Linked DNA regions of Spartinivicinus marinus. The main gene of each other region encodes a partner of the protein of the gene in region 2 in a complex. Links are inferred from orthologs where the notes say so. Each region holds a gene or a part of one and is shown on either strand. Other genes may lie near its edges.

Evidence for each region.
Region 1: the proteins of OQE68_RS04675 (region 2) and sdhA are in contact, whole or in part, in a crystal structure (PDB 6C12), measured with the Escherichia coli proteins. The link is inferred for Spartinivicinus marinus from one-to-one orthologs.

What each region holds. Positions count from the first base shown.
Region 1 is NZ_JAPJZK010000001.1:331,917-347,051, forward strand. The notes cover bases 5,876-8,870. They hold sdhA (succinate dehydrogenase flavoprotein subunit), read right to left. Parts: upstream 8,262-8,870; coding sequence 6,489-8,261; downstream 5,876-6,488. Other genes in these bases: OQE68_RS01575 (succinate dehydrogenase iron-sulfur subunit), read right to left, coding at 5,876-6,478; sdhD (succinate dehydrogenase, hydrophobic membrane anchor protein), read right to left, coding at 8,265-8,633; sdhC (succinate dehydrogenase, cytochrome b556 subunit), read right to left, coding at 8,627-8,870. Also shown: lpdA (dihydrolipoyl dehydrogenase), read right to left, coding at 1-871; odhB (2-oxoglutarate dehydrogenase complex dihydrolipoyllysine-residue succinyltransferase), read right to left, coding at 979-2,199; OQE68_RS01570 (2-oxoglutarate dehydrogenase E1 component), read right to left, coding at 2,280-5,117; more of OQE68_RS01575, read right to left, coding at 5,771-5,875; more of sdhC, read right to left, coding at 8,871-9,001; gltA (citrate synthase), read left to right, coding at 9,741-11,027; OQE68_RS01600 (YkgJ family cysteine cluster protein), read right to left, coding at 11,166-11,417; OQE68_RS01605 (GNAT family N-acetyltransferase), read right to left, coding at 11,431-11,940; OQE68_RS01610 (paraquat-inducible protein A), read left to right, coding at 12,056-12,664; OQE68_RS01615 (paraquat-inducible protein A), read left to right, coding at 12,654-13,310; OQE68_RS01620 (PqiB family protein), read left to right, coding at 13,455-15,135. UniProt on the Escherichia coli protein: Two distinct, membrane-bound, FAD-containing enzymes are responsible for the catalysis of fumarate and succinate interconversion; the fumarate reductase is used in anaerobic growth, and the succinate dehydrogenase is used in aerobic growth.
Region 2 is NZ_JAPJZK010000001.1:975,969-990,935, reverse strand. What follows is about bases 8,073-10,899. They hold OQE68_RS04675 (FAD assembly factor SdhE), read left to right. Parts: upstream 8,073-9,270; coding sequence 9,271-9,528; downstream 9,529-10,899. Other genes in these bases: nadB (L-aspartate oxidase), read right to left, coding at 10,052-10,899; OQE68_RS04670 (protein YgfX), read left to right, coding at 9,528-9,992; ygfZ (CAF17-like 4Fe-4S cluster assembly/insertion protein YgfZ), read right to left, coding at 8,087-9,115. Also shown: mmsB (3-hydroxyisobutyrate dehydrogenase), read left to right, coding at 1-385; OQE68_RS04695 (aminoacyl-tRNA deacylase), read right to left, coding at 459-977; OQE68_RS04690 (transporter substrate-binding domain-containing protein), read left to right, coding at 1,163-7,009; OQE68_RS04685 (HDOD domain-containing protein), read right to left, coding at 7,146-7,982; more of nadB, read right to left, coding at 10,900-11,662; RNA polymerase sigma factor RpoE, read left to right, coding at 12,197-12,781; OQE68_RS04655 (sigma-E factor negative regulatory protein), read left to right, coding at 12,886-13,557; OQE68_RS04650 (MucB/RseB C-terminal domain-containing protein), read left to right, coding at 13,559-14,587; OQE68_RS04645 (SoxR reducing system RseC family protein), read left to right, coding at 14,678-14,967. UniProt on the Escherichia coli protein: An FAD assembly protein, which accelerates covalent attachment of the cofactor into other proteins.

The DNA.
Region 1 (15,135 bases), 640 kb from region 2 along the record:
CATCCGCTAATAGGTTTTCTGTGTAAGGACGACGGCCGACTGCAACAATCACTTTATCGAAAAGTTCTTCGCACTCTTCACCTTTCTCATTGGTATATTTTACAGCCACTTCGTTACCGCGAACTTCAGAGCCTGTGACCCGGCAGTTTAAGCGAATGTCTAACTTTTGCTTTTTGAAAATCTTGGCTGCTTCTTTGGCTATTTGCTGGTCAGCTGCAGCCAAGAAAGTATCCATTGCTTCAAGTACAATCACTTCAGCACCTAGCCGACCCCAAACACTACCTAACTCTAAACCGATAACACCAGCACCAATTACACCTAAACGCTTTGGTACTTCTTGGAATTCTAAAGCACCTGTTGAGTCAACAATTAAGCCTTCTGTTAATGGTGTTGGTGGAATTTCAATTGGGCTAGAGCCAGTCGCTATAATAATATTTTCAGCATTCAATAGCTCAGCACTGCCATCACGCTTAGTCACTTCTACTTGCTTGCCTGCTAATACTTTGCCAGCGCCTTCATAGGCAGTGACGCCATTAGCTTTAAATAAACCGGCTACACCACCCGTTAGATTTTTAACAATCTGGTCTTTACGTTTAATCATGGCAGGGACATCAATATCAACGTTATCTACGCTAATGCCATGCACTTTAAAATGATCTTTTGCTTCTTCGTATTTATGGGAGCTATCTAATAAGGCTTTTGATGGAATACAACCTACATTAAGACAAGTGCCGCCTAAAGCCACTTTACCGTCTTTTCCAATCCACTTTTCAATACAAGCCGTTTTTAAACCCAACTGCGCAGCACGAATAGCTGCAACATAACCGGCAGGGCCTGCACCAATTACCACAACATCAAATTTTTGAGCCATGTTTAATGTCCTAAATCAATTTTGCGCTTGGCAAATAAGCCTGGAGGTTGCTGCTTTTACCTAGGTTAAAGGCAGCAACCTCATTATTCTGAGAATAAATTAGGTGCTTAGATTTCCAATAAAATACGAGCAGGATCTTCTAGCATTTCCTTGATAGCCACTAAGAAAGTCACTGCTTCTTTGCCATCAAGTAAACGATGGTCATAAGACAGTGCTAAGTACATCATTGGTAGTATTTCTACTTTGCCATTCACTGCCATTGGCCGCTCTTGAATTTTGTGCATACCTAAAATAGCGGTTTGTGGTGGGTTCAAAATAGGGGTAGAGATAAGTGAACCAAATACACCACCATTAGAAATAGTGAAGGTACCGCCAGTCATTTCATCAATCGATAACTTGCCATCCCGCGCTTTTAAGCCATATTCACGAATTTTCGCTTCAACTTCAGCCAACCCCATATTTTCAGCATTACGTAAGACAGGTACGACCAAACCACGATCAGAAGAAACCGCAACACCGACATCTTGATAGCCATGATAAACAATATCATTACCGTCAATAGAAGCATTTACGGCTGGATAACGCTTCAGCGCTTCCACTGCAGCCTTAACGAAAAATGACATAAAGCCTAAGCGAGTACCATTATGAGACTTTTCAAACACGTCTTTGTATTTGTTGCGCAGTTCCATAACGGGCTTCATGTTAACTTCGTTAAACGTTGTTAACATCGCTGCAGTTTGTTGGGCTTGTACTAAACGTTCTGCTACACGAGCACGTAAACGGCTCATGGGTACGCGTTTTTCTTCACGAGGACCACCACTGGCAACCGGTGCTTGTGCAGTGGCTGGTTGAGAAGCAGTGGTTGGTGCTGACTGTCCTGCTTGCTTAGCATGCGCTAATGCATCTTCTTTAGTGACTCGGCCACCTTTACCCGTGCCTTTAATTACACTGTGGTCAAGACCATGTTCATCAGCAATTCGACGAGCGGCTGGGCTTAAAATGGCTTCACCTGTTGCTGCCTGACTAGCGGCTGGCGCAGCAGCTTCTGCAGCCGGAGCAGTTCCTGCGGTTGGTGCCGCAGATGCCGCAGCACCTTCTTCAAATACGCCAATAATCGCTTCGCTTTCAACCACATCGCCTTCAGCAGCGACAATCTCTTTTAACACACCATCAGCAGGGGCAACGACTTCTAAAACCACTTTATCAGTTTCAATATCTACTAATAATTCGTCGCGGCTGCAGGCTTCTCCCACTTTTTTGTGCCAAGTGGCGACGGTGCCGTCAGCAACTGATTCCGGAAAAGTAGGTGCTTTTATTTCAGTGGCCATGTTGTTTCCTTAAAAACCTTTAATGTTTACTGCTTGTTACCCAATCTTTAAGTAAGGCGCTGTTACACGCCCTTCAATCATTAAATAGTGAAAGCGTCATCTACCAGCTTTTGCTGCTCTTCCACATGCACTGACATATAACCACAGGCAGGGGCTGCAGAGGCTTCCCGACCTGCGTATTCTAAATACAGCTGCTTGTTAGGATGCTCTGCTATCACCCGTCGCATATGATGCTGGCTAGAGTACCAAGCCCCCTGGTTCATAGGCTCTTCCTGGCACCACACCACACGCTCTAAATTTGGATACTGTGCAAACACAGCTTCCAGATCGTCATGGGGGAATGGGTAAAGTTGTTCAATACGTATAATTGCTGCATCGTTAAGATTTTCTGCACGACGCTTTTGCAGTAAGTCGTAATAAACCTTACCACTACACATAATTAAACGCTTAACGTCAGCTGGCTTAATATCATCCACCTCTGCTAATACTGTATGGAAGCTACCTTCTGCCAGCTCTTCTAAGGTTGAAACAGCAAGTTTATGGCGAAGCAAACTCTTGGGTGTTAATGCGATCAGCGGCTTACGCAGAGGACGTAATACTTGTCGCCTAAGCATATGGAACACTTGAGCAGGCGTTGTAGGTACACAAACCTGTACATTATGTTCCGCACATAATTGCAAATAACGTTCTAGCCGAGCTGAAGAGTGCTCAGGACCCTGCCCTTCATAGCCATGGGGCAACAGCATGGTTAATCCACACAAACGTCCCCATTTGTGCTCACCACTGGTAATAAATTGATCGACAACCACCTGAGCACCATTCGCAAAGTCACCAAATTGTGCTTCCCAAATGACTAATGCATTTGGGGTAGTGGTTGCATAGCCATACTCAAATGCTAACACCGCTTCTTCTGATAAGAATGAATCATAAATATCAAAGGCTGGCTGATCTTCGGCAAGATTTTTTAACGGAATATAAGCTTCACCGTCTTTTTGATTATGCAGTACCGCATGACGGTGAGAGAAAGTACCACGACCGACATCCTGACCCGTAATCCGAATGGGATTGTTCTGATGTAATAACGTGGCATAAGCCATGGTTTCCGCAAAGCCCCAGTTAATGGGTAAAGCACCCGCTGCCATTTTGCGGCGATCTTCAATAATTTTCCCAACCTGGCGTTGTACAACAACACCATCAGGAATGTCGTGTAGTTTATTAGCCAGCTCTTGCAGTACATTAATATCTACCTGAGTGTCGTGTTTTGCAGTCCACTCATGACCGATATAGGGAGCCCAATCAACAAATAGTTCTTTGTTAGGCTCTTTTACCAGGCTTTTCACGACATGTTGGCCATTATCCAGTGCTGTGCGATAGCCTTCGAATATTTGCTTGTCTTCTTCTGCAGTTAACGTACCTTCTTTAATCAGGCGCTCTGCATACAAAGTACGCGTGGTTGGTTGATTTTTAATAACCTGGTACATCAGTGGTTGAGTACCCGATGGTTCATCCGCTTCGTTATGGCCCCGGCGGCGATAACAAACCAAATCAATGACCACATCTTTCTTAAATTGCATCCGGTAGTCTAAAGCCAGGCGAGTGACAAATAATACCGCTTCTGGATCATCACCATTCACATGCAAAATAGGCGCTTCAACAATTTTAGCTACATCGGTGCAGTATTCTGTTGAACGGGCATCATCCTGGCGGCTAGTGGTAAAACCAACCTGATTGTTAATGATAATATGGATAGTGCCACCTGTCTTATAAGCACGAGTCTGCGACATTTGCATGGTTTCCATCACCACACCTTGTCCTGCAAATGCAGCATCACCATGAAGATTAATAGGCACCACTAAATCACGATTAACATCGTTACGACGATCTTGACGAGCTCTTACCGAACCTTCAACGACAGGCGAAACAATTTCTAAATGTGAAGGGTTAAAAGCCATCGCTAAGTGAATTTCGCCACCCGGCGTCATCACGTTAGATGAAAAACCTTGGTGGTATTTCACATCACCAGAACCTTCATCCTGAAGTTTTTTCCCTTCAAACTCATCAAATAAATCGGCTGGGTTTTTACCCAGAATATTCACCAATAAATTCAATCGGCCCCGGTGTGCCATACCAATGACCATTTCTTTGGCCCCATAAGAACCGGCCCGTTGAATAAGCTCATCAACCATCGGCACTAAGCTTTCGCCCCCTTCCAGGCCAAAACGTTTAGTCCCTGGGTATTTAGTGCCTAAATATTTCTCTAAACCTTCAGCTGCAGATAATCGCTCTAACAAGTGCAGTTTGGATTCTTTGCTGATGGTAGGGTGAGCACGATTAGACTCTAGGCGTTGCTCAAACCAGCGACGCTCTTCTGAATCCACTATGTGCATAAACTCAGCACCAATGGTAGAGCAGTAGGTATTTTTTAAACCTTGCCAGATTTCTTTAAGGGTGGCTTCGTCTTTACCAAAAGAGAGCGAGGCTGTTTGAAAAACGGTGTCTAAATCAGCTTGATTAAGCCCATGGTGTTCTAACGTTAAATCTGGAACTTGCTGGCGCTGCTGGAGATTTAGAGGATCAAGCTTAGCATTCTGGTGACCCCGTTGACGGAATGACTCAATCAACTCCATTACCTGAACTTGTTTTTTTTCGTGTTCAGAAGTAACGGAAACCGGTGCCATTACATGGGAGGTAGATCGTTGTTTGGCTAATAGCTGAAAGTGTTCTCGAATCGTTGCATGCGAAACATCTTGAGCACTAACACCTTCAATTTGTGGCAACTTTTCAAAATAATCACGCCACTCTTCTGGGATGGCATTTGGATCACGCAAAAATTGCTCGTATAACTCTTCTACATAAGCTGCATTGCCACCAGATATATGCGCCGTCCGCCACATCTGGTGCATGACACCTTCTTGCATTCTTATTACCCCATGAGTAAGACAGCTATCCGGCAAGTTTTGTCAGGTTTTCACCCCTGATCAAGCAAAACTGCTTTTATCTAGGGCTAAACAGCTTATTACTTGTTGACCAAATAAGCTTAAGCTGCTTTACCAGATAGGCCGACAAACAGACTCGTTATATTTCGGTTCTAACACTCACACAAAAACCGGGGCATAACGGCAGTTGTATTTAAACGAAAAATTAAACACAGGCTACCAGCTCCGGCTATTCAGTTGCATTACAATACATCAATTTAAAAGCACCTTTTTAAAAGCCTATTCTTAAAAAGACGCCCTTATAAATACACTCTTATAAACACACGATTGCAAGTACATTCTTACACGTACATTTATAAATGCATTCGCACTGTAATACAGTTAACCCTGCATGTAGGGCACTTGTCGGAAATACTCAACCAACTGACGCTTTGGGTTTTATACCTATTACCAAAAGCAATTAGTATAAGTACATCTAACCAAAATAATTAAAAGGACTTGCCCACTTTTGATTATTTTGTCAGATATTTACAGGCAGAAAAAATATACGACTGTAAATAATTCAACCTACCTGTTTAAATGCCCTACAAAAATCAGGTGCACAGTATGAACTGAAACACCTAAAATTACTATTACTAAGTCCCACTCTTTAGCAGCATTTGCCGGATATGGCCAATGGCGCGAGTCGGGTTAAGCCCTTTAGGGCAAACATTGACACAATTCATTATACCCCGGCAACGGAATACACTAAAAGGGTCGTCTAATTCTGCAAGCCGTTCTTCAGTGTGCGTATCACGACTATCTGCAAGAAAACGATAAGCCTGTAATAAACCAGCAGGACCAACAAACTTATCAGGATTCCACCAAAATGAAGGACAAGAAGTAGAACAGCAAGCACATAAAATACACTCATACAAGCCGTCTAATTTTTCTCTGTCTTCAGGCATTTGCAGTCGCTCAATTGCTGGTGCTGGCTCGTCATTTAGCAGATAAGGTTTAATTTTCTCATACTGCTTATAGAATTGACTCATATCTACCACCAGGTCACGTACCACAGGTAACCCAGGTAATGGCCGCAAGATCAGTTTATTACTGCCTTTGGTAGCCTCTGATACAGGGGTAATACACGCCAACCCATTGGTGCCATTCATGTTCATGCCATCAGAGCCACATACGCCTTCACGGCAGGAACGACGGTAAGCTAACGATGGGTCCTGTTCTTTTAACAGACCCAACACATCCAGCACCATTAAATCCTTACCTTCAGGAAGATCAATGGTCACATCCTGCATGTAAGGGGTTTTATCGGTTTCAGGATTATAACGATAGATACTGACTAACATGATCTCCCCCTTAGTATTTACGTGCTTTTGGTGGAAACGCATCAACTGTCTTCGGCGAGAAATTAACGTCTCGCTTACCAATCCGTTTCTCTAATGGGAAATACATGGAGTGTTTTAACCAGTTTTTATCATCCCGATCTGGGTAATCATCTCTGGCGTGAGCACCACGACTTTCTTTGCGTTCTTCAGCCGCCATAGCAGTAGCAAAAGCTACTTCATAGAGGTTTTCTAACTCTAGGGCTTCAATACGTGCAGTATTAAATGCAGATGACTTGTCTTCTAAATAGGTATTTTGAATCCGCTCGCCAATTTCCTCGAGTATCTTAATGCCTTTTTGCATACTCTTGCCTTCACGGAACACACCAAAATAAAGCTGCATGGTCTTTTGTAATTCAGCGCGCACTTCAGCGACTTTTTCTCCGTCTTTTGACGTATTCAAGCGATTCAAACGGGACATCGCCGCTTCAATATCGGTGTCACTAGCATCCATGGAGTCAAAGCCTTCACGTAATGACTGCTCAATTTGCAAGCCAGCTGCACGACCAAATACCACTAAGTCAAGTAATGAGTTACCACCTAAACGGTTAGCGCCGTGTACTGATACACAAGCCACTTCACCACAGGCATAAAGGCCTTCAACAATCATGTCTTTGCCTTTCTTATCTTGAGCGATAGCCTGACCACCCACATTCGTTGCTACACCCCCCATCATATAGTGACAGGTTGGTACAACAGGAATCGGCTGCTTAACTGGATCAGCGTGTGCAAAGGTACGGGATAATTCTAAAATACCCGGCAGACGTAAATTCAGGGTTTCTTCACCCAAGTGATCTAACTTTAACAATACGTGGTCTTTATTAGGACCACAGCCACGGCCTTCCAGTATTTCTAAAATCATCGAGCGGGCAACCACGTCACGACCAGCCAAGTCTTTTGCGTTAGGGGCATAACGCTCCATAAAACGCTCACCTTCACTGTTGATTAAGTAACCACCTTCACCACGACAGCCTTCAGTCACCAGCACTCCGGCTCCGGCAATACCGGTTGGGTGGAACTGCCACATTTCCATATCTTGCGCTGGCACACCGGCACGCAATGACATACCCACACCATCACCGGTATTAATCAATGCATTGGTGGTGGATTGGTAAATACGACCGGCGCCGCCCGTTGCTAATACTGTGGCTTTTGATTTGATATAAACGGTTTCGCCGGTTTCGATGCAAATCGCAACCACACCAACAATTGAACCTTGTTGGTTTTTAACCAAATCAACGGCATACCATTCATTTAAGAAGGTAGTACCGCCTTTTAAGTTACCTTGATAAAGCGCATGTAACAGAGCATGGCCAGTACGGTCTGCTGCTGCACAGGTTCTGGCTGCCTGACCACCTTCACCAAAATTTTTCGACTGACCACCAAAAGGCCGCTGATAAATACGACCAGTTTCAGTACGGGAAAATGGCAGCCCCATATGCTCAAGCTCAAATACGGCTTGCGGACCTACCGAGCACATATATTCGATAGCATCCTGATCACCAATGTAATCAGAACCTTTTACAGTGTCGTACATATGCCAACGCCAATCATCATTAGGATCAGAGCTAGCAATGGCACAGGTAATGCCACCTTGTGCAGAAACAGTGTGCGAACGTGTTGGAAACACTTTAGTTATACAGGCAGTTTTAACACCTGACTCAGTTAATTGCAGTGCCGCGCGCATCCCGGCACCACCACCACCAACTACAATTGCATCAAAGGAAATGGTGCGAATATTGGCCATTGATTATAATCCCCACAAAATCTGAATACCCCAAACCACATAAGCAAACATGGCAAAGCCACATAGCGCTTGTACAGAAAAGCGGACAACAACCGCTTTATTGCCAATTGCTTGCTCAGTCAGGTAGTCGGTCGTGATGGTCCACATACCAACCCAGGCATGCGCACCTAATGCGACAATGGCCATTAAGCTAAAAATACGCATACCCGTCCCGCTGAAAAGTGCATGCCAGTCAGCATAGGTCAAGCCAGGATGCGTAATGAAATAGCCCATCATAAAAATAAAATAGGCACCTAATACAATGGCTGATACACGCTGTACCATCCAGTCATATAAGCCACTACGAGACAAGTTGGTTACATTGGTTACCATACCCACACCCCAGCTATCAGAATCAGTAATACAGAAACAGCAAGTGTCACTTTGGAGGCTAATAAGCCAGACTCTTTACCATCAGCAATATCGATGTCGAGCAGCAAGTGTTTTACACCAGCAACAAAGTGATAAATTAATGCCGACAACAAGCCCCAAGTGATAAACTTGGCGAAGGGATGACTCATTGTTTCTTTTACACTGTTAAAGCCTTCTTCAGAGCTTAGGGATGAGTCCAAAGCACATAAAAGAAAAGCGATGCCAACAAAAAGAATGACACCCGATATACGGTGGAGGATGGAAGTGTACGCTGGTAACGGGAGTTTTATAGTTCTAAGATCTAAGTTTACAGGTCGTTTGCTATTCACGGCTCTTTCACACTCAAGCAGGCCCAGTCAGGCGTGATATCTTTTGGACGCGTACAAAGACTCGTGCTGCATCCTATAAATGAGTGACGCCACTTATTTATAGGATGCAGCTCGTTTCATAAATAGGTTAGAAGTCATTGACTGTATTAGCCAGTAACCCCAACAAATTCGCGGCTGAAGTATAAATAGATCGTTTATTAATTACAATTGTGTAATGTTACTACATCTGCCCATAAGCAGGTTATTTTTTAATCAAATTTTATATAAACAGAAAATTAATACATCCTTAACGTAATAACCAGTGATTAATTACAAAGATAGAAGACTGTTATTAACTAGTTAAATATGCTACTAAGATAGGCTAAGCTGTTTCCCCCCGGAGTCTACAACAGCTTAAGGTAACAACTATATAATTTTTCAGTAATAATTATTCAACAAACCATAATAATCATTCACGCAGGGTATACATTTGACAAACTGCTCTTTCTCTCTATAGTTGTGCCCGTTTACTGAGGGTATCGTAGCAGGTTTTCGGCATCCTCCGACCTCCTGGGAAGATATAATTAAGACGGTGTTTATTCGTCAATTTACTAGCGTTTGTTGATAATTACTTGCAAGCTGCCAAAAGCGTTCTTTGCTTAAACGTCAACAGACCCTAAGTGTTTTACAATAGTAAGAGGGTATATCCGTACCAATGATGTTTTACCCTTCCAAAAGAATGGCATGATAGGAGGCCTAGATGGCAGAAAAAAAAGCGCAATTGACCATCGGCGATACAACCCATGAACTACCCGTTTACTCCGGTTCGCTTGGGCCTGATGTAATTGATGTACGAGAGTTAACGTCCAAAGGGTTTTTTACTTTTGATCCTGGCTTCGTATCCACTGCCGCTTGCGAGTCAAAAATTACCTTTATTGACGGCGCTAAAGGCGTGCTACTACACCGTGGCTACCCTATCGAACAACTAGCCGAACAATCAGACTATTTAGAAGTTTGCTATTTGCTGATGTATGGCGATCTACCCACAACTGAGCAAAAAGCAAAATTTATTGCTACCATCAAAAACCACACCATGGTTCATGAGCAACTGCGAAACTTTTTTAATGGTTTCCGCCGTGATGCACACCCGATGGCTATCATGTGTGGGGTAGTGGGTGCATTATCGGCTTTCTACCATGACTCACTGGATATCAGTAACGAGCACCATCGAGAAATTGCCGCCTTCCGGTTAATTTCAAAAATGCCAACCCTGGCTGCCATGGTATATAAATATTCCATCGGCCAACCCTTCATGTATCCACGCAATGATTTAAGCTATGGCGAAAACTTCTTGCACATGATGTTTGGCACCCCTTGTGAAGAAAGCAATATTAACCCCGTACTTGCTCGTGCCATGGACCGGATTTTCCTACTGCATGCTGACCATGAACAGAACGCTTCAACCTCCACTGTTCGCCTGGCTGGTTCATCTGGGGCCAACCCATTTGCCTGCATTGCTTCTGGAATTGCGGCCTTATGGGGGCCAGCTCATGGAGGTGCCAACGAAGCTGTACTCAATATGCTGGAAGAAATTGGCGACGAGAAACATATTGATACGTTTATTGCCCGCGCAAAAGACAAAGATGACCCATTCCGTCTAATGGGCTTCGGCCACCGGGTATACAAAAACTTCGACCCACGCGCTAAAGTCATGAAGCAAAGCTGTGATGAAGTGTTGGAAGAACTTGGCCTGGAAAACGACCCATTACTGAAAATTGCCAAGCGACTGGAAAAAATTGCGTTAGAAGACGAGTATTTTGTGAAACGCAAACTGTATCCAAACGTCGACTTTTATTCTGGCATTATTTTAAAAGCCATTGGTATTCCTACAGAAATGTTCACTGTGATCTTCGCCACTGGCCGAACCCCAGGCTGGATCGCCCACTGGCACGAAATGATCAGCGGCCCATACCGAATTGGTCGTCCACGTCAGTTGTATACCGGCTCAGAAAAGCGGGATTTTGTACCGGTGGATAAGCGGAAGTAGAACCTTCTAGTCTTTATTAAGTTCAAATAAAAATCCCCCTCAATCCCCCTTTTTTAAAGGGGGAGGCTGGGTTGTGCTAAAGTTATAATCCCCAGCTTTTGCGACATCCTCCAGAGGGAGAGTGAGCTAAAAAGGACCTCAATTCGTCACCACCTCCAACTCCATCAAATTCACCAATGCCTGCTGAGTCGTCTCACCACAAACGGCTGTATCTGCCGTAAACTGCAAACACACCGTGGGCCGCTCTGGTTGACCAAATAACCGACAGAGATTGTGCTCATTTAACTGAACACAACGCTCACCCGCTAACTTCCCATCAGGCATACCAGGAATTCGGCTGGAAATTGAAGGAGCAATACAGCAAGCACCACACCCCATACGACATTGCATGTAACACTAATACCTACGATTGAATAACGGTTTCCGTATTATACAGCTGAAACCCCCTTGCCTGATAGTTTGTCAACGCAGCAGGGTGATCTTCGGTACAGGTATGCACCCACACTCGCTCTGAAGCCAGCTGCCAGGCCTGTCGAATAGCCTCTGATAATAAATAGCCTCCTAGCTTCATTCCAATAAACTGTGGTAGCAATCCAAAATATTTTAGCTCCACATCAGCTGCTTGCTGCTCCAGCTCAAAGTAACCTGCAGGTGTACCCGACACATAAAGCAAGGTGGTATACAGCACATCCCGTTCAACATAGGCTTGCCACTGTTGTTTAGACCAAGACAATTTCTCATGCCATTGCCAAGGCTCGCCGACCACCTGATATAAGAATCGATTTAATTGCCAACAGGAAATTCCAGCCCGTTGCAATTGCACATCAAGTGTTGGCGCAGCTACCGGGTTTAACTGGTCAAGTGACTTCATTTCTAAATAATAAATAGTACTACTAGACTCAGATACTGCCATATCAATAATATCCCTTGCTTTTTAATGAACGCTATCACACTCAACAAGAATCAACTATCGTATTAACTCAACTACCGTTAAAGTCGTCTTTTTGTAATCTCTTACCTAGGAGCCTATGGACACCCTGACAGCCTGTCACGAATGCGATTTACTCGTGCCAATTAAGCCGCTACCAAAAGGTTGTAAAGCACGCTGTCCCCGCTGTGGTTATACCCTTTATGAAAATACACCTCATACTGTAGAAAAAACCCTAGCTCTTTGTTTAAGCGCGATTATTTTATTTATTCCTGCGATTACCCTGCCCCTATTATCCATGCGGATGCTAGGCCAATCACAGCATGACACCGTTGTCGCTGGCATTTATGTGCTTTTTACCCATGACCTATGGTGGACTGCATTACTGATCAGTTTTTGTAGTATTATTGCCCCTTTTATCAAACTCCTTTTATTGACTTACGTATTAATGGGCATAATCCGCAAAAAAACTCGGTTTCTCCATATTCAAGCTTTCCGTGGTTATCAAAAGCTCGACACCTGGAGCATGCTAGAGGTGTATATGCTGGGGATTTTAGTGTCTATGATTAAATTGCTTGAGCTGGCAGAATTACACTTTGGGTTAGGACTTGCTTGCTTTATCGGCTTATTATTAGCTGTTATTTTTATTCGAGTGATTCTCAATAAGCATCAGGTTTGGTCATTATTGGAGCAATATCGTGTCAACTAAGTCCTGGCTGACCGCGCAACAAGCGCAGCTTATTGTTTGCCATGAATGCCATAAAGTATGTCGTCTACATAACCATCACTCAGCCATCGCTATTCGCTGCCCCCGCTGCCATAGCCAGCTACATAGCCGTTACCCTAATAGCCTGGCAAAAACCTGGGCATTAACCTTAACCAGCTTAATTTTATTTATTCCAGCCAATACCTACCCGATTACTAAAATTGCTTTTTTTGGCAATGGGCAAGCCGATACCATTATGTCAGGCGTGATAGCTTTGGCAAAAGCAGGCATGATTCCTATTGCTGCTGTGGTATTTATTGCCAGTATTGCTGTACCTTTTTTAAAGTTATTGGGGCTAACGGTTTTATTACTGTCGGTACAATTCAAGTGGTCGCTAAGCCCCCATCAACGGACTTTACTGTACCGCATGATTGAGTGGATTGGCCGTTGGTCCATGTTAGATTTATTTGTCATTGCCACCCTGGTTGCACTCGTCAGAATGGGCAACCTGGCAACCATTGAAGCAGGAGTCGGTGCAGGTGCATTCGGCGGCGTGGTGGTCATGACCATGTTTGCTGCAATGAGTTTTGATCCACGACTGATTTGGGATAATGCTTCCCCAACAAATGGAGGCTGTCGCAAAAGCTAGCGGATATGGGGTGACAGAATATCCTGTTATTCCATATCGGACACTAGATTTATTTTCAACACCCTCACCCCAGCCCTCTCCCAGAGGGAGAGGGGGCTAAATATAACTTTTGCGACAGCCTGACAAGGTATGAGGAACCATCGATTGACTGACACAACCAATGCGAATGAAACAAACAGCCCTATACCACAGCCACCTTTACCTGAACCCATTATCAGCCAAAAAAAGGGGATTTCCCCTATTTGGCTACTGCCGTTTATTGCCCTGTTGATTGGCGGCTGGATTATTTATAAAGGCATTCGCGATGCTGGTGTTGATATTGTTATTCAATTTGAATCCGGCTCAGGGATCGTGGCAGGCAAGACAGAAGTTTTATTTCGGGGGCTTCGAGCAGGTGTTGTCAAAAAAGTGGTAATTACTGATGACCTCTCTGCAGTAGATGCAGTGATCGAGATGGACGCCAAAACCGAATCCTTACTAACAGAAAATACCCAATTTTGGCTGGTTAAACCACGCATTTCCGTTGCTGAAGTCTCAGGCTTAGAAACCCTGGTATCAGGTAATTATATTGCAATCAGACCAGGAGAAGGCGTCGCCAGGCGTCGCTTTACTGCCCAAACCGAACCACCGCCCGTCGAGGATGAAACGGGGCTGCATATTCGCTTGCAAGCAAAAGAGTTAGGCTCACTCGACCGAGATAGCCCCGTTTTTTATAAGAAATTAATTGTCGGCAAAGTGGTTGACTACAACCTGGCTGATGATTTAAAAAATGTGAATATCGAAGTATTAATTGATGAAAAATACCGTCATTTAGTTAAGAAAAATAGTCGGTTTTGGAATGCTAGCGGCATCAGTTTTAAAGGCGATTTATCCGGCTTTAAATTTCGTACCGAATCACTGGCCAGTTTAATTGCCGGAGGTATTGCATTTTACACCCCCGATACTGAGCCCCAACATAGTCCAGTTAACAACCTGGATGAATTTGTTTTATACGACGATTTTGAAGCAGCCGAAGCCGGCATTCTAGCCCGCATCCGCTTTAAAACCGGTCGCGATTTGATTATTGGTAAAACCAAAGTTATTTTTGAAGGACTCACTGCCGGTGTCGTTAAAGATGTATCCATCATGCCTGACTTACAAGGGGTTTATGCCGATATCCTGTTTGATCCCCGAGCCGAACCAGCACTCAATGAAAGCACTCAGTTTTGGCTGGTAAAACCCAAAATCGGGATTGCCGGTATTACCGGATTAGATGCGTTAATTAAAGGGAATTATATCGCCATGCGCATTGGTGACCCAAATGCTAATGAGCCTAAACGGGAATTTACCGCCCTTAATGCCCCACCGCCATTACCATTGGACACCCCAGGATTACATTTAACTCTGTTCAGTGATGAGCTGGATTCCATTGATATTGGCAGCACCATTTATTATAAAAAAATCCCCGTGGGTACCGTCAAAAATTACCAGCTTGCAAAAGAAAAACAACAGGTAGAAATCAATATTCACATCAAACCTGAGTATCAACATTTAGTGCAAAGCCACAGCCGTTTCTGGCACAGCAGCGGTATTGAAATCAGCGGTGGTTTATCTGGTTTAAAAGTGCGCACCGAGTCAATGACTGCTATTTTCGCCGGGGGTATTTCTTTTTATACACCGCCAGTTCGTCGGCCCAAAGCAGTTAAAAACGGAGCCTCTTTTAAAATATATGAAGACTATGACTCAGCCCATCAAATTGGTTACCCCATTACCATTACATTTAAACATGGCGATGGTTTATCGGAAGGCACCGTCATTAAATATCAAGGTATTCAGGTGGGTAAAA
Region 2 (14,967 bases):
GATGGCAAAAATATGCAATAACATGTTGCTAGCCATTCATATGGCAGGTACAGCAGAAGCGATTCAGTTAGGGGTTAATAATGGTTTAGATCCAAAAGTATTGTCGGATATTATGGTGCAAAGCTCGGGTAGAAACTGGTCACTTGAGCTGTATAACCCCTATCCAGGTGTAATGGAAGCTGTTCCTGCATCAAAAGCGTACCAAGGTGGTTTTAAAGTCAATTTAATGGTGAAGGATTTAGGCCTGTCTCAACAAGCTGCATTGTTAAGTTGTTCTAGTACACCATTAGGAGCACTTGCTCGTAATCTATTTAATCTTCATGCAGCTCAAGGAAGTGAGAAGTTAGACTTTTCAAGTATTCAACAGTTTTATAAGCCAAAATAAGACTCAGTCTTCTAGCAGTCCTTAAATTTAGCCAAACAAACGGCTCTTATATGAGCCATTTGGTTTTTGGAGTTTAATGTTTCACTGTACCCATCCGTGGACGGTCATGTTCGTAATGACTGCTTTGGGTATAAAAGCCTCCTCGCACGATTTTAGGTTTTACCAGTCGCTCAAAGTCTCGATAATCCATGCGGATTATTTCATTATGATTGCCTGCATTGAATGCAATCTTATGGTCGTCAACCAATGCTTCTGCTACATAAACAGGGATATTAAATAAATTACCAAAGGGGGGCATAGCGCCAGTTTTGCAGTGAGGAAATAAGTCGCTGAATTCACTTTCATGGGCTAATTCAATATCAACTGCACCTAAGTATTTGCCAATAGTATTTAAGTCGATAGCATAATTGGATGGCATCACTAACATTGACATGACATCATCTACTTTCACCATGACTGTTTTGGCAAAGTCTTTGCCACTAACATGTGCCGATTGTGCTACTTCTTGTGCTGTAAAGCCTACAGAATGCTCATGAATACTGTAAGGAACGTTTTTATCCTGTAAGTATTCGGTTAGTTGGGGAATGGCCATAGCAGCCTCCGTTATTTCAGAAGCCTGAAAACAAGGATATGTTTAAATTATAGATCAATAGCATCGGATTTATTTCCCCGTTTCTTTCATTACCCTGCCATGGTTATAATTCATTACATAGGGTTCTAAGAGTGCCCTAATAATAAAAATGGGTTTATCTCAGTCAGCATTGCCATGGTCTATTGATGAAGCAATTTACTTTTTTTCTGTTGTTCCCGTTATGGTTCGTTATCACCACTTTTTGCAGTATTCTCCAAGCCGAACAGGGAGAGCAGGCTGGTAATAACCAGCCTCAAGAGACGATAACGGTAGCCTACTCACTAGGCCAAGAACCTTATCAGTTCACAAATGAGCAAGGTCAGGCTGATGGTTTTGTGATTGATTTGTGGCGGCGCTGGGCTGGTCAAGCCAATGTGCAGGTGCGTTTTTTGGGTGCGCCAGCGATAGTGGCTGCGGAAATGGTGGCAAGAGGACATGCAGATATTCATGCTGGTTTACTTACCAAAGATCTAAAGGCAATTAACCTAAAAGGTGTTACGCCAGTAGGAAAAAGTAGTATTTACTTTTTTTATCATCGGAATGTTTTGGGTGTTAAAAGCTTGCAAGACTTGGCAGGCTTTAAAATAGGCATAGTTAGTGGCTCCGACACTGAAGAGGAAATAACAAGTCGATTAAAAGATGCCTCATTAGTTAAGTATCAAAACAATATGGCAATGTTGAAAGCTGCCCAGGCTGGAGAAATTCGAGTCTTTGTAGGCAGTGGACCTACTTTGCGGTTTTTAATGGCCAAGCAGGGGATCTCTCGGGAATATAATTATCAAGCAGAACAGCCTCTGTATCAGCGAACCCTTTATGCTGCTGTAAACCCTGAAAATGAATCAATAGACGCTTTAATTCGAGAAGGCATGCAAGAAATTTCGGCAGCTGATCGTAAAGCAATAGAAAACAAATGGTTGGAACAAACCCAAAGCTACACCAGTGGAGCTTTAATTATTGCTATTGATACTGACTTCCCTCCTTTATCATTTTTAAACTCCAAAGGTCGTCCTGCTGGGCTCTTTGTCGATTTATGGCGGTTGTGGGCTAAAAAAAATGGCAAACAAGTGCGCTTTAAGGCAACCGAGTGGCAGGAAACATTGGAATCAGTACAGGATGGGGAAGTTGATATTCACTCCGGGCTTTCGGAGACTACTGCTCGTAAAGAATGGCTGGAATTTTCGCAACCTTTTTATGAAATGAGCTCGGTGTTGTTTTATGACGCGTCGAGTGAGCCTGTTCGTAATAAAGAGCAACTAGCCGGTAAACGGCTAGGGGTAGTAAGAGGAACATCCCATCAGGTGCATATAGATAAACATTGGTCTGATGCACGAGTGATAACCTTTGAAAACAATGAAAGCCTGATTCGTGCGTTACAGGTGAAACAAATCGATGCGTTTATTGCTGAACGAGTGTCGATTAATATTTTGTTGAATCGGCTGGGGCTAGTGGGTGAAATAAAAGCATCTACCCAGTTTTCTTTCCGAGAAAAATTTCATGCGGGGGTGCTAAAAGGCCGTCGAGACTTATTAAATGACATTAATAAGGGACTAAGCCTGATCACTCATGAAGAGTTTCGAGAAATGGAAGCTCGTTGGTTAGCTGACCCCAAAACTCGTTATTTCAGTGATCAGGCGGTTCCCCTTAAATTAACAGAAGAAGAGAAACAGTGGCTGGCAGATCACCCAGTAATAACTTTTACTGGTGACCCCAAATATCCCCCTATCGAGTTTTTGGATGAAGATGGGAAGTACCAAGGGATAGCGGCAGACTATGTAGCGATAATTGAAAAGCGCTTGGGAATTACCATGAAATATATCCCGTCCGCTAACTGGGAGGCCGCTAGAGATAAATTACGTCGTCGCGAAGTGGATATGCTGAGTGTGATTGCCTGGGATGAAGATCATGCTAAACGCTATGCTTTTACCCAGCCTTACCTTGAAATACCCACTGATATTATTGCTCGTAGCACAGACGACAGTATAAAGAAAATAAAAGACTTATCAGGTAAAAAAGTGGCCACCTTGCCTGACTTTGAAGCTACTGAGTTTATTAAATCTCAATACCCAGATATCGAATTTATTAATGTTCCTGATTTTGCTAGGGGTATTAAACAGGTGTCGTTAGGGCAGTTAGATGCCATGATAGTGAATCGGGCAACCCTTTCCTACTCAATTGATCGAACCAAGATTACTAATTTACGTAATGTGGCTGAAGTGGGTTTTAATTATCGATACCGAATGGCTACCCACAGACACTGGGAAGTGTTTAGTACGATCTTAAATAAAGTATTGAGTAGTATTCCAACCAAAGAAAAAAATGAAATCGAAGGAAAGTGGATCTCTATCCAGCCCCGGGTATGGAAGCCGACGAAAGAATTTATTATCGGGGTGGTTATTACCCTGGCCATTATCTTATTGATCATTTACTGGAACTGGCGTCTATCCAGAGAAATTGATGAGCGTCATAAGGCAGAAAAAGCCTTACGCATGCGAGCACAAATGGACCGGATGATCAGTAATATTACCCGGCAGTTTATGGATCGAGAGCTTGATGAAGCAATTCAGTACACCATCAGGGTGATTGGCGAATTCATGGGAGCTGATCGCAGTTATGTGCTGAATTATGAGTCTGACTATAAAAGTGCTGGCATCACCCATAACTGGCATATTAAATCAATGCCAGATTATACCGAGCAACAGCAGCAAATGTTAACCGAGCATTTTCGGGCTTTGGATAGTCGGCCGCTAAAAGGGGAAGTGTGCCAGTGGTCGCTGGGTAGCTTTGGTGTGCATGAACCATCTTCTGTGCGCCATTATTTAGAATCACTCAATATACGCTCAGTTATTCATGTACCAATGTTACTGTCAGGGCGGGTCGTTGGCTCCATTGCTCAGGTTACAGTCGATCAAGATAAAACCTGGACCAGTGAAGAAGTTGCCCTGTTATGGCGTGCTGGAGAATTAATTGCCATTGGGCGGGCTCGTAAAGATGCTGAAGATGCATTACGTATCAGTGAGGAGCGTTATCAACTGGCAATGGATGCTGCCACAGATGGACTATGGGACTGGAATATTCCTGCAGGCAAAATTTATTTCAGCCCTCGTTTTGCCATCATGTTAGGGTATCAGCCTGATACGATAAAAGGAACAAAAGAAGCCTGGGAAGATTTAATTCACCCTGATGATAAAGCGCAAACAACGGCATTTTTAGATCATATGTTTGCCACTCAAAATGACAGTTTCGAATGTACTTATCGAGTACGTCGACAAGAAGGCAGTTATAGTACAGTACAAACTCGCGGTAAGGTGGTTAAGCGAAATCATAAAAATGAACCCTTGCGTGCAGTGGGTACTCATGTAGATATCACGGAAGAATTAACCCGCCGACAAGAATTATCATTAGCACGCTTTTCTTTGGATAATTCTGCAGATGATGTTCTTTGGGTGCGCCAGGATGGTAGCCATCGTTATGTGAATATGGCCTTATGCCGCTCATTGGGCTATGAGCACGACGAATTACTCAATAAAAAAGTCACGGATATTGACCCGGAATTGAATCAGCGAGCCTGGGAATCTTTGTGGAATGTGTTAACTCGTGGAAAACCCAGAACCTTTGAAACCCTTCGACGACGTAAAGATAATTCTGTTTATCCTGTGGAGGTAACAGCTAATTTTATGGAGTATGACGGCGAAGGTTATGTGTTTATGTCTAGTCGGGATATTACTGATCGTAAGCACGCTGAAGAAGCACTTCGTCAAGCCAAAGAAACAGCTGATCAGGCAAATTTAGCTAAAAGCGAATTTTTAGCCAATATGAGTCATGAAATTCGTACGCCAATGAACGCCATTATTGGTATGAGTCATTTAGCTCTTCAAACAGAGCTTAGTAAAAAACAATACGACTATATTAGTAAAATTAAATCTTCATCCCATGCTTTGCTAGGCATTATTAATGACATTCTAGATTTCTCAAAAATTGAAGCGGGCAAAATGGATATGGAGTCCATCAACTTCGATATAGAGGAAGTCTTTGATAATTTGTCAAGCATGATGGGAGTTAAAGCAGAGGAAAAAAATCTAAAAGTAGTCTATCAAATAGAGCCTGATGTACCTCGTCAATTAATTGGTGATCCGCTACGGCTGGGCCAAGTCTTAATTAATTTAACCCATAATGCGATTAAATTTACCCGTAAAGGCCAAGTGACGGTTAGCGCTAAAGTACGTTCGAAAGGTGATGAAGAAGTCGAACTGGTATTTACTGTTAAGGATACAGGTATTGGAATTAGTGAAGACCATTTAACTCGCTTATTTGACTCATTTTCTCAGGTGGATGGCTCTACTACTCGTAAATTTGGTGGCACAGGATTAGGCTTGGCTATTTGTAAAAAACTGGTGGCCATGATGGGGGGGGATATAAAAGTAGTGAGCGAAGTGGGGCATGGCAGTGAGTTTGTGTTTACCGCTAAACTTGGCATTCATCGTTCAGAAGATCAATTAAAAAGACTCAGTGAAGAGCTGCAAGGGGTTCGCGTACTGATAGTGGATGATAATGAAACATCGCAAACAGTGCTCACTGATATGCTGGAAACATTTAGTCTTAGGCCTGAAGCGGTCAGCTCCGCGACAGAAGCTTATGAGCTAATAAAGCAAGCTAATCACACCCCTGGTGATTGTTTTGAATTGGTGTTAATGGATTGGCGAATGCCCGACACTGATGGTATCGATGCCTCAATTCATATTAAGCAAATGGAAGGGCTATTTAAAATACCTGCAATTGTGATGGTAACGGCCTATGGCCGAGAAGAAATTATGCAGCAGGCACAAGGTGCAGTAGATGGCTTTTTAATTAAACCTGTTAGCCCTTCTGTATTACTAGAAACTGTCTTAAGAACCTGTGATCGCTGGTATCGAGCCAGAGTATTAAAAGGTAGTCAGCAATTAACTCAAATAGCGCCGCAATTAGCCGGGGCTAAAGTGCTGTTAGCAGAAGATAATGAAATTAACCAACAGGTTGCTCAGGAGCTGCTATTAGCGTTGGGCCTAGATGTTGTTATTGTCAATAATGGCCGAGAGGCAGTAGAACGAATTCAGCAGGATAATTTTCAGCTGGTATTTATGGATATTCAAATGCCAGAAATGGATGGTTTTCAGGCAACGGAAAAAATTCGCAGTATGCCACAGTTTGATAAGCTGCCTATTGTGGCAATGACAGCTCATGCAATGCGACGAGATCGAGAAAAATGCTTAGCTGCAGGAATGAATGACCATATTGCAAAGCCATTAAACCCCGATGAATTAAGCGTCATGATTGCCAGGTGGTTAAAAGCGAAACCAATTATCAGTAATAAAAGGGTCAATCAACCACAGTTAGAATGGCCAGAGCAGCTTGCCAGTATTGATTTAACTGCAGGCTTATCCAGGGTTATGCAAAATCAGGTTTTATATTGTAAGTTGCTTCGAGACTTTATTAATCAGCAGCCAGCAAATTTACAGTCGCTGGAGCAGTCACTTACCAGTCAAGACTGGGAACAAGCCCTTTATCAAGCACACACAATGAAGGGGGTTGCTGGTAATATCGGTGCCAATGAATTACAAGACAGTTGCTTGGCATTAGAAAAACTACTTAAAGCAGAGCAGTTTGAACAAGCTGAACAGGCACTTAATCAGCTAGAAGCTTGCTCTCAAATGTTGTCCGAAGAGTTGAGTCAGCTACCAGGCGTGATTATTGATGATACGACAACTGACACCCAAACAACGGTTGAAGCTGAAGTAGCTGGTGAGCACGACAGTAATAATGCCCCCTCTACAGATGAGCTTGGTCAATTGAAAAATATGTTGGCTAGCGGGGATACTGAAGTAATGGCCGTTTGGCAGAAGTTAATGCCCCAGTTAACAAATGCGCTTGACCCTAAACTATTAGGCCAAATTGGAGAAAAAATTGATAACTTTGATTTTGATGAAGCGTTGCACTTGGTAGAAGAGAATATACCTTAAATATAGTGTTGCGAAAGGCTAGTAATACGCTTACCTATAAACCCTGTTGCCAGACGCTAAAAAAAGAGCATATGGCAGCAGGGTAAGCGATAGTGTTAAACCATTAAAAGCAGTTAGGTTAAAAGCAATTAGGTCATTATTGGGCTAGCAGGGCCATAGCGGCTTCCATTTCATCACTCAAGTCTTCCGCTTCGTTCATATCCACATTTGGATCTAAGCCGAGCTTTTCAAAAGCCTTAATTGAACTCCAGTCCATTTCTGTATAAGGATGACCGGTACCGACTAAGCTTTGTAAGTTAGCGACCATCACAATATCTACGTAATCTACCTTAGGGGAGTTTCGATCAAACTTGATATATTCTTCTGGTACTTTGGCAATCATGCTGGGGAAATCCCAAGCTTCTAGAATCTTCGTGCCCAGAGTGGGGTGGGTTTTTTCAATGACATGGGCCAGGGTAATACTATCAGGAATGCTGGAAATACTTTCCACGTAAGTAAGTACGGGTAGTGCACCAATTTTATGCATGAGTCCTGCTAGCATCGCTTGGTCTGGCTGCAACTTAGTATAGTGCCTGCATAATACATTACAGATACCTGCGACTTCAGTGCTTTTAGACCACACATCGCGCATCATTTTATCTACAACATCTGAAGTGGCTTGGAACATTTGTTCCATTGCCAGGCCAGTAGCAAGGTTAGCGCTATAGGTCATACCTAGTCGATTAACCGCCATTTGGATATTGTCGATTTCACGGCTGGTCCGCATTAAGGGGGAATTGACCACTTTGATAATACGGGCAGTAATGGCAGCATCATTGCTAATGACTTTTGCCAGCTCATTAACGCCTGCTTCAGGGTCTTCAGCGGTTTCCCGTACCTTTAATGCGACTTCAGGAAGGGTTGGCAGGCTTAATTCATCGTTTCTAAGTGCGTCTAAAATCTCTTCTTCAATTCGTTCTGACAGGTTAGCCATAAGGGAAGCACCCAAATTAATCAGTCCGGGATTAGAGTATAGTCCGTATAATTGGCGAACAAGATAAATATACCCCTAGCATATTACCAGGGGGGTGTATCTTTTTAGACAGTATAGGGCAAATCCAGCAATGTCACTTTTTCATTTGGTTGTTTGGCAAAATATAAGTCGTCTGTTGCAACTGCTTTATCTTGCAGCACGGCTAGCGCTTGGTATTGGTTATCAGTTATTTTTGCGCTATTAATCAAGTGGCCTACATTTGCCGTATGTGAGTGAGATTGCAGGGGAGTCATGCTAGGAATAGGCTGATCTGTTTGGTATTGAATGCGATACAGGTGATTTTTTTGTTTCCCTAAGTATTGCATACGAGCAACAATTTCTTGACCTGTATAGCACCCTTTTTTAAAGCTTATGCCTCCTGTGACCTGCATATTAAACTGTTGAGGAATAAACTCCAGGCGGGCCTCTTGATTTAGCCAAGCTAAGCCTGCCTGGATATCAAGTAACTGCCATTGGCTGTAGTTGACAGGAACCACTTCAGCGGGAAGGCTTTCCCATAATTGGATTGCAGCTGCTGTGGTTAGCCAAGCCTGATAACAGTGGGGCTGATTTGGTAGCTGATAAACTACCTGGTTATTAGAAGACAGGCTTTGCCCAGTCTCTGTCGGTGCTGGGATTTGCTGGCTATTGAGCAATGAGGGAATATTTGAGCCTGTCAGCCCAATGCTTATATATTGATCAGTTGTGTTAAGCATTTCAGCTTTAAAAAAAGCACAGTATTTTTTAAGTTCTGCAATCATCGGGTCGACTAAATTGCGATCCATAATTAGCCAAAAACGATCAGGCAGGCGAAGTAGGTAAAAGTTGGCAAGCATTCGTCCTTTATTATTGCAACAGGCACCTAATGTTAGGGTATTTTCCGGAAGTGCTTTGACATCACAAGTCAGCTGTCCTTGTAAAAACTGCTCAGCACTTTCTCCGGATACTTGTAAAATTCCCAGTGGCCCAAGGTCGCTAATGATGGATTGCTGCGTTGTGTCTGGTAACGCCTCTTTGTTTTGGAAGCATGTCAGTTGATGGCCATCAAAGGTTGCACCCTGTTTAATTAGAAATGATTGCCATGTGGTGGTCATGTTGAACGTTTAACCCATTGTGAGTGATGATAAAAGAGAGCCTGATTGACATATTACTGAGTTTATCAACATGAATAAATGCGTAATTTGTTAAGGATGCATATAATGCTAAGGGGGTGAAACAGCCCCTTATCTCAAAGTAGTAGAGGCTTGTTATGAAATCACAAACTGAACTGAATCGGTTATTTTGGCATAGTCGGCGCGGTATGCTGGAGTTGGATGTACTATTAGTGCCTTTTTTAAAGGAAGCTTATCCGCAGCTGAGTCCTGAAGATCAAGCCCACTATGAAAAGCTGCTAAGCTGTGAAGATCAAGATATGTTTGGCTGGTTTATGCAAAAGAATCGTCCAGAAGATCCGGATCTGGCTCGGATAGTTAATATTATCTTGGACCGAGTGCAACCTAAGGATTAATGTCAGCTAGTAATAGTCACCAACTTGATTTAAAAGTCGGCCCTTCAAAAGTTTTGTGTATTTATCTTGCCAGCCTATATGCGGGGTTGGGAGTTTTGCTTTGTTGGCTGGCAGATATACATTGGGTGTTTAAGTTGGCTGCGGTTGGCGGCCTGCTAATTTTTGGCTGTTATCAGGTTTTGTTGTATGGTCTGAAAAAGTTACCTAATAGTGTTATTGAACTGAAGCGGTTGAGCCAAACACAGTGGCAGCTATTAACCAGTCAGCAAAAAGCTTATCAGGGAGAGCTAGCAAATGACTGTTTTATCACGGTCCCGTTAACCATTGTAAGGATTAAAAGCAGCCGGCTGTCACAACGCTCCCTGGTGATTACCCCTGACTCTGTTGATAAAGAAGCCTATCGTCAGCTGAGAGTAATCTTAAGTCATGATTTTACCGCTGAGCCAGAAAACCCCTTTCTTTAAAAGCTAACTTTGCAAAAGTCTATTTTGTAGTAGTTTGTTCAGCTTTCTATGGGTTACCGTTAGAAGTTTGCGCCGAGAAAATTCTCAGGAGTTAAAATGGTATCAGTAGCAACAGGTAGTTGCTCTGGGTAGTCAAGGGTATAATGTAACCCACGACTTTCTTTTCGTTGTAAGGCGGACTGAATAATTAAGTCTGCAACGACAGCAAGGTTGCGCAATTCAATTAAGTCATTACTGACTTTGTAGTTGCTGTAAAACTCATAAATCTCTTGTTGTAACAGGTTAATACGGTGTTTGGCGCGTTGTAAGCGCTTATTAGTTCTGACGATACCTACATAGTCCCACATAAACCGTCTTAATTCTTCCCAGTTGTGGGCAATAATAATGTCTTCATCAGAGTCAGTGACCTGGCTTTCATCCCATGCAGGTACAGCGGGTGTTGTCTGGGTATTTGGTAGTTTTTCTAAAATATTTGTCGCTGCAGAGCGGCCATAAACAATGCACTCTAGTAATGAGTTGCTGGCCAGTCGGTTGGCTCCATGCAATCCTGTAAAGCTGGCTTCACCGATAGCGTAAAGGTTGGGGATATCTGTTTGACCATGTTGATCAACTAAAATTCCTCCGCAAGTGTAGTGAGCTGCTGGTACTACAGGAATTGGCTCTTTGGTGATATCAATACCAAAGCTGGCACAGCGTTGTAATATGGTGGGGAAATGTTGCTCGATAAATTTTGCTGGCTTATGACTAATATCTAAAAATACACAATCTAAACCCAGACGCTTCATTTCATGGTCAATACCTCGAGCCACAATATCGCGAGGAGCTAATTCGCCGCGTGGATCGAACTGATCCATAAAACGCTGACCATTCGGTAATAGTAGTTTTCCACCTTCCCCTCTAACGGCTTCAGAAATTAAAAACGACTTGGCATGGGGATGAAATAAGCAGGTGGGGTGAAACTGATTGAATTCCATATTAGCTACCCGGCAGCCTGCCCGCCATGCCATTGCAATACCGTCACCTGAAGCACCATCCTGATTACTGGTATATAGATAAACTTTGCTGGCACCGCCTGTAGCAATGACTGTGAACTTAGTTTGAAATAGTTCCACTTGATCAGTGCTAAGATTCAATACGTAAGCACCTATACAACAGTTGTGAGGATGGCCAAATTTTTGGCTGTTAATCAAGTCAATAGCAACGCGTTGGTCAAATAGGGTGATGTTTGGGTGAGCCTGGGCTTTTTCTATGAGTGTTTCAAAAATTGCTTGGCCTGTGGCATCGGCTGCATGGATAACACGACGATGGCTATGACCACCCTCTTTAGTCAGGTGAAAACCATTATTACTTTTTCTATCTCTGGTAAAAGGTACACCACTATTAATTAGCCATTGGATACTTTCTTGACTATGGCTAACAGTGTATTTAACTGCATCTGCATGGCAAAGACCGGCTCCAGCCTTTTCAGTATCGTTAATATGCGCTTCTATGGTATCGTCACTGTCAATTACAGCTGCAACACCTCCTTGGGCCCAATAAGTTGAGCCTGCAGCCAGGTCGGCTTTGCTTAATACGGCTACACTAGACTGTTCAGCAAGGTGAAGGGCTAACGTTAGGCCTGCTGCACCGCTTCCAATAATGAGGACATCAAAATGATGGGCTGTTTTCATAAAGTGGGAGCTAATCAATGAGCATTTAACAAAAAACGCTAGTATAACTGCATACCCTTTATGGCGGCTAGCATGATTACGACACTAAAACTGTTAATTAAATAACGAGACTACTGTGGCGCTAATCAATCAATTTTGTGAAAAAGCTTGAAGTTCTGAAAGGAACTTAAGGCGATTGAGTGAATCAATTATCCGTCGGGAAATAGAAAGTTGTTTTCTATCAATAGGCTACAACTGTTGTTAGTTTGGCTTAGGTGCAACCAGCTTGATAGCTGAAAAGCGGTTTGACAGACAGATAATACAGATAACTAAGGCATTTTTAGGTAGTTTAAGAAGGCAGTTGAGTAAAGTTAATTGGATAAGTTGGTTTATTAAATCCTGCGGGGCAAGATCAGATGACTTATCCTAAAAAAGCAGAGAACTTTTGTTATTGAGTATGGTCTACACAACAGAACAAAATGTGATGCTTCGGCAACTCCCACGTAGTTTTCAGCTGCAAGTGCAGCCTTTAGCCATTGAGCGGGGGAGGTGACGATGGTAAGTACGCAAGACTCGGATCAGCAATTAGTTGAGCGAGTGCAACAGGGGGATAAGCGTGCTTTTGATATGTTGGTAATGAAATACCAGCACAAAATCCTGGGACTGGTTAGTCGTTATATTCATGATCATCAGGAAGTTCAGGATGTTGCTCAAGAAGCGTTTATCAAAGCTTACCGAGCACTTGATAAATTCAGAGGAGACAGCGCATTTTATACTTGGTTGTATCGAATTGCGATCAATACAGCAAAAAATCACTTAGTATCCAAGGGGCGGCGTCCACCTGATACTGATGTTGATACTGAGGATGCTGAGTACTTTGAAGGACAAAATCCTCTTAAAGATATTGAATCACCAGAAAATCGGCTTTTTCGTGATGAAGTAGAAAAAGTGGTCTATAAGGCAATTGCGGGCTTGCCAGATGACCTAAGAACAGCGGTGACATTACGAGAATTTGATGGCTTAAGTTATGAAGAAATTGCTGAAGTTATGCAGTGTCCCGTCGGGACAGTGCGGTCACGAATTTTTCGTGCAAGGGAAGCAATTGATAAACAAATTAGGCCATTAGTTAACCAAGCTTAATGTTTTAATAATTGGTTTGAGATTATTGAAGTTAAGCTATTTAAAGTTAGGCATGAAAGAGAAAGAAATGCGACAAAAATATAGCTATTCTTGTGAGGTGCCTCATGAATCAAGATGAACGTTTGTGCGAGTCATTGTCCGCATTCATCGATGGTGAGGCCAGTGAGTTAGAAACACACCGACTGCTTAAACAGTCGCAAGAAAATGATGAGGTTAGGCAAACATCATTTCGGTACCACCTGATTGGTGAGGCCATGCGACATGAAACACATCAGTTTTCCTCCATTGATATTTCCTCTGCGGTGAGTGCTGCCATAAAGGAGGAGCCAGCGTTACAAGCTAGCTCTGAGAGTGGAGCTGAAAAAACTATGGTGGGACGTTGGTTGCAACCTTTAGCCAGTGTTGCCGTTGCTGCATCTGTTGCCTTTGCTGTAGTAGTAGGCGTACAGGTATTCCAGACTGAGCAAATAGAGCAGCCAGGACAACAACTTGCTGTCACTGATCAAGAGCGAGCAGCGGAAACTAATGCAAAATACACAGCACCTGCTTTTAATACTGGGCCACAGTTAGCATCATCGCCACAAGCGGTAACGCCTGTCTCGGTTGTTCAGCAGTCTGCTGTGAATTCTCCTCGGCTATTTCCTCAGCAAACAATTGACCAAGCAACGCAAACTCGCATTCAGTCTTATTTGATGCAGCATGCTGAGCACTCAACGCTTACTAATGGTCAAGGTATTTTACCATTTGCCCGAGTAGATAAATTTGAGACTCAGTAGTATGAAAAAGCGGTATTGGAGTCGAGCTACCTCGTGGCTAGCTTTTTCATTATTGATTGGATCAAGTGGCAATATTTTAGCGGAAACAGGCCTGTCAGCTGCACAATGGTTGACAGGAATGACTAAAGCATTTCGTGAATTAAATTATGAAGGGCAGTTTATTTATCAGCACAGCCAAGGCTTGAACAGTATTGCTATTACTCATTCTGTAACCGATGGTCAAGAAAGAGAGCGGCTGGTGTTTTTGGATGGACCCAAACGAGAAGTTGTGCGAGATGGTAATAAGGTAGTTTGTATCAATGCTGATAATGAAGTGATTCGCTTTGAGCGTGGTGACTCTCCATTAGCATTTGGGAGGATTCTTAGTGAGAATCCAAATAAACTAGCCGAACATTACAGTTTAAAAGTAGCAGGTAAAGGTCGGGTAGCCGGTCGAGAGGCAGTTGTCGTTTTGGTTCAGCCCAAGGATGAGTTTCGCTATGGCTATGAAATATGGTTAGACGAGGCCTCATCTTTACTGTTAAAGCTGGTCTTACTTAACCGAAAAGGGGAAATGCTAGAGCGACTTCAGTTTACTTCCCTTGAAATTGGGCATGAAATCCCTGAAACCAAACTGGTTACCTCTTTAAAGGGGTCTATTAAGTCAGAAAAAGTTATCGTATCCAAAGCTTTCAATAAAGCTAATGGCAAGCCAGGTGACAGTGAAAATTGGTATGTTAATTGGGTTCCTCCTGGGTTTGAGTTATTTCGTCGTAATCAACAGCACAGCCCTGTGACCAAAAAAGCAGTTGAGTCATTGATGTATACTGATGGTCTTGCAGGCTTCTCTATTTTTGTTGAGGCAAAACCTACGAATGCTGTATCAGTCATTAAACGAGAAGGTGCGATTACTGCGTTTACTAAAGTATTGTCATTTGAACAAGGTGAGTTTTTAATTACAGTAGTGGGTGAACTTCCTTTGGTGGCAGCTGAACGTATTGCAATGTCAGTAAAGTTGCAGAAAGGAAGAGCTGTTTCTATAAGCCAATAGCCGTCTAAAGTTTAATAATGGGTTACATAATTAACTATCGTGGCGATTGGACTATCATAATAGGTTTAAATACAGTTGGTTTAGTTATTAATGGTTGAAGAGCACGGAATTGTAACAGCTATTGATAAAAGTGGTGGTGTTTGGGTTGAAACTCAACAGCAATCAGTATGTGGCCAATGTGCTGCAAATAAAGGTTGTGGCCATAAGCTGTTAAATAAACTGCCGTCTAGACAAGTTGTTTCTGCTTCCTCTATTAAGGTGAGAAGCGATTATTCTCTGCAAGTGGGCGATGCAGTTGTTATTGGAATTCCTGAAAATACCTTAGTTAAGGGTTCATTGTTAGTTTATTTATTACCTTTGGTATTTATGTTGTTTACCTG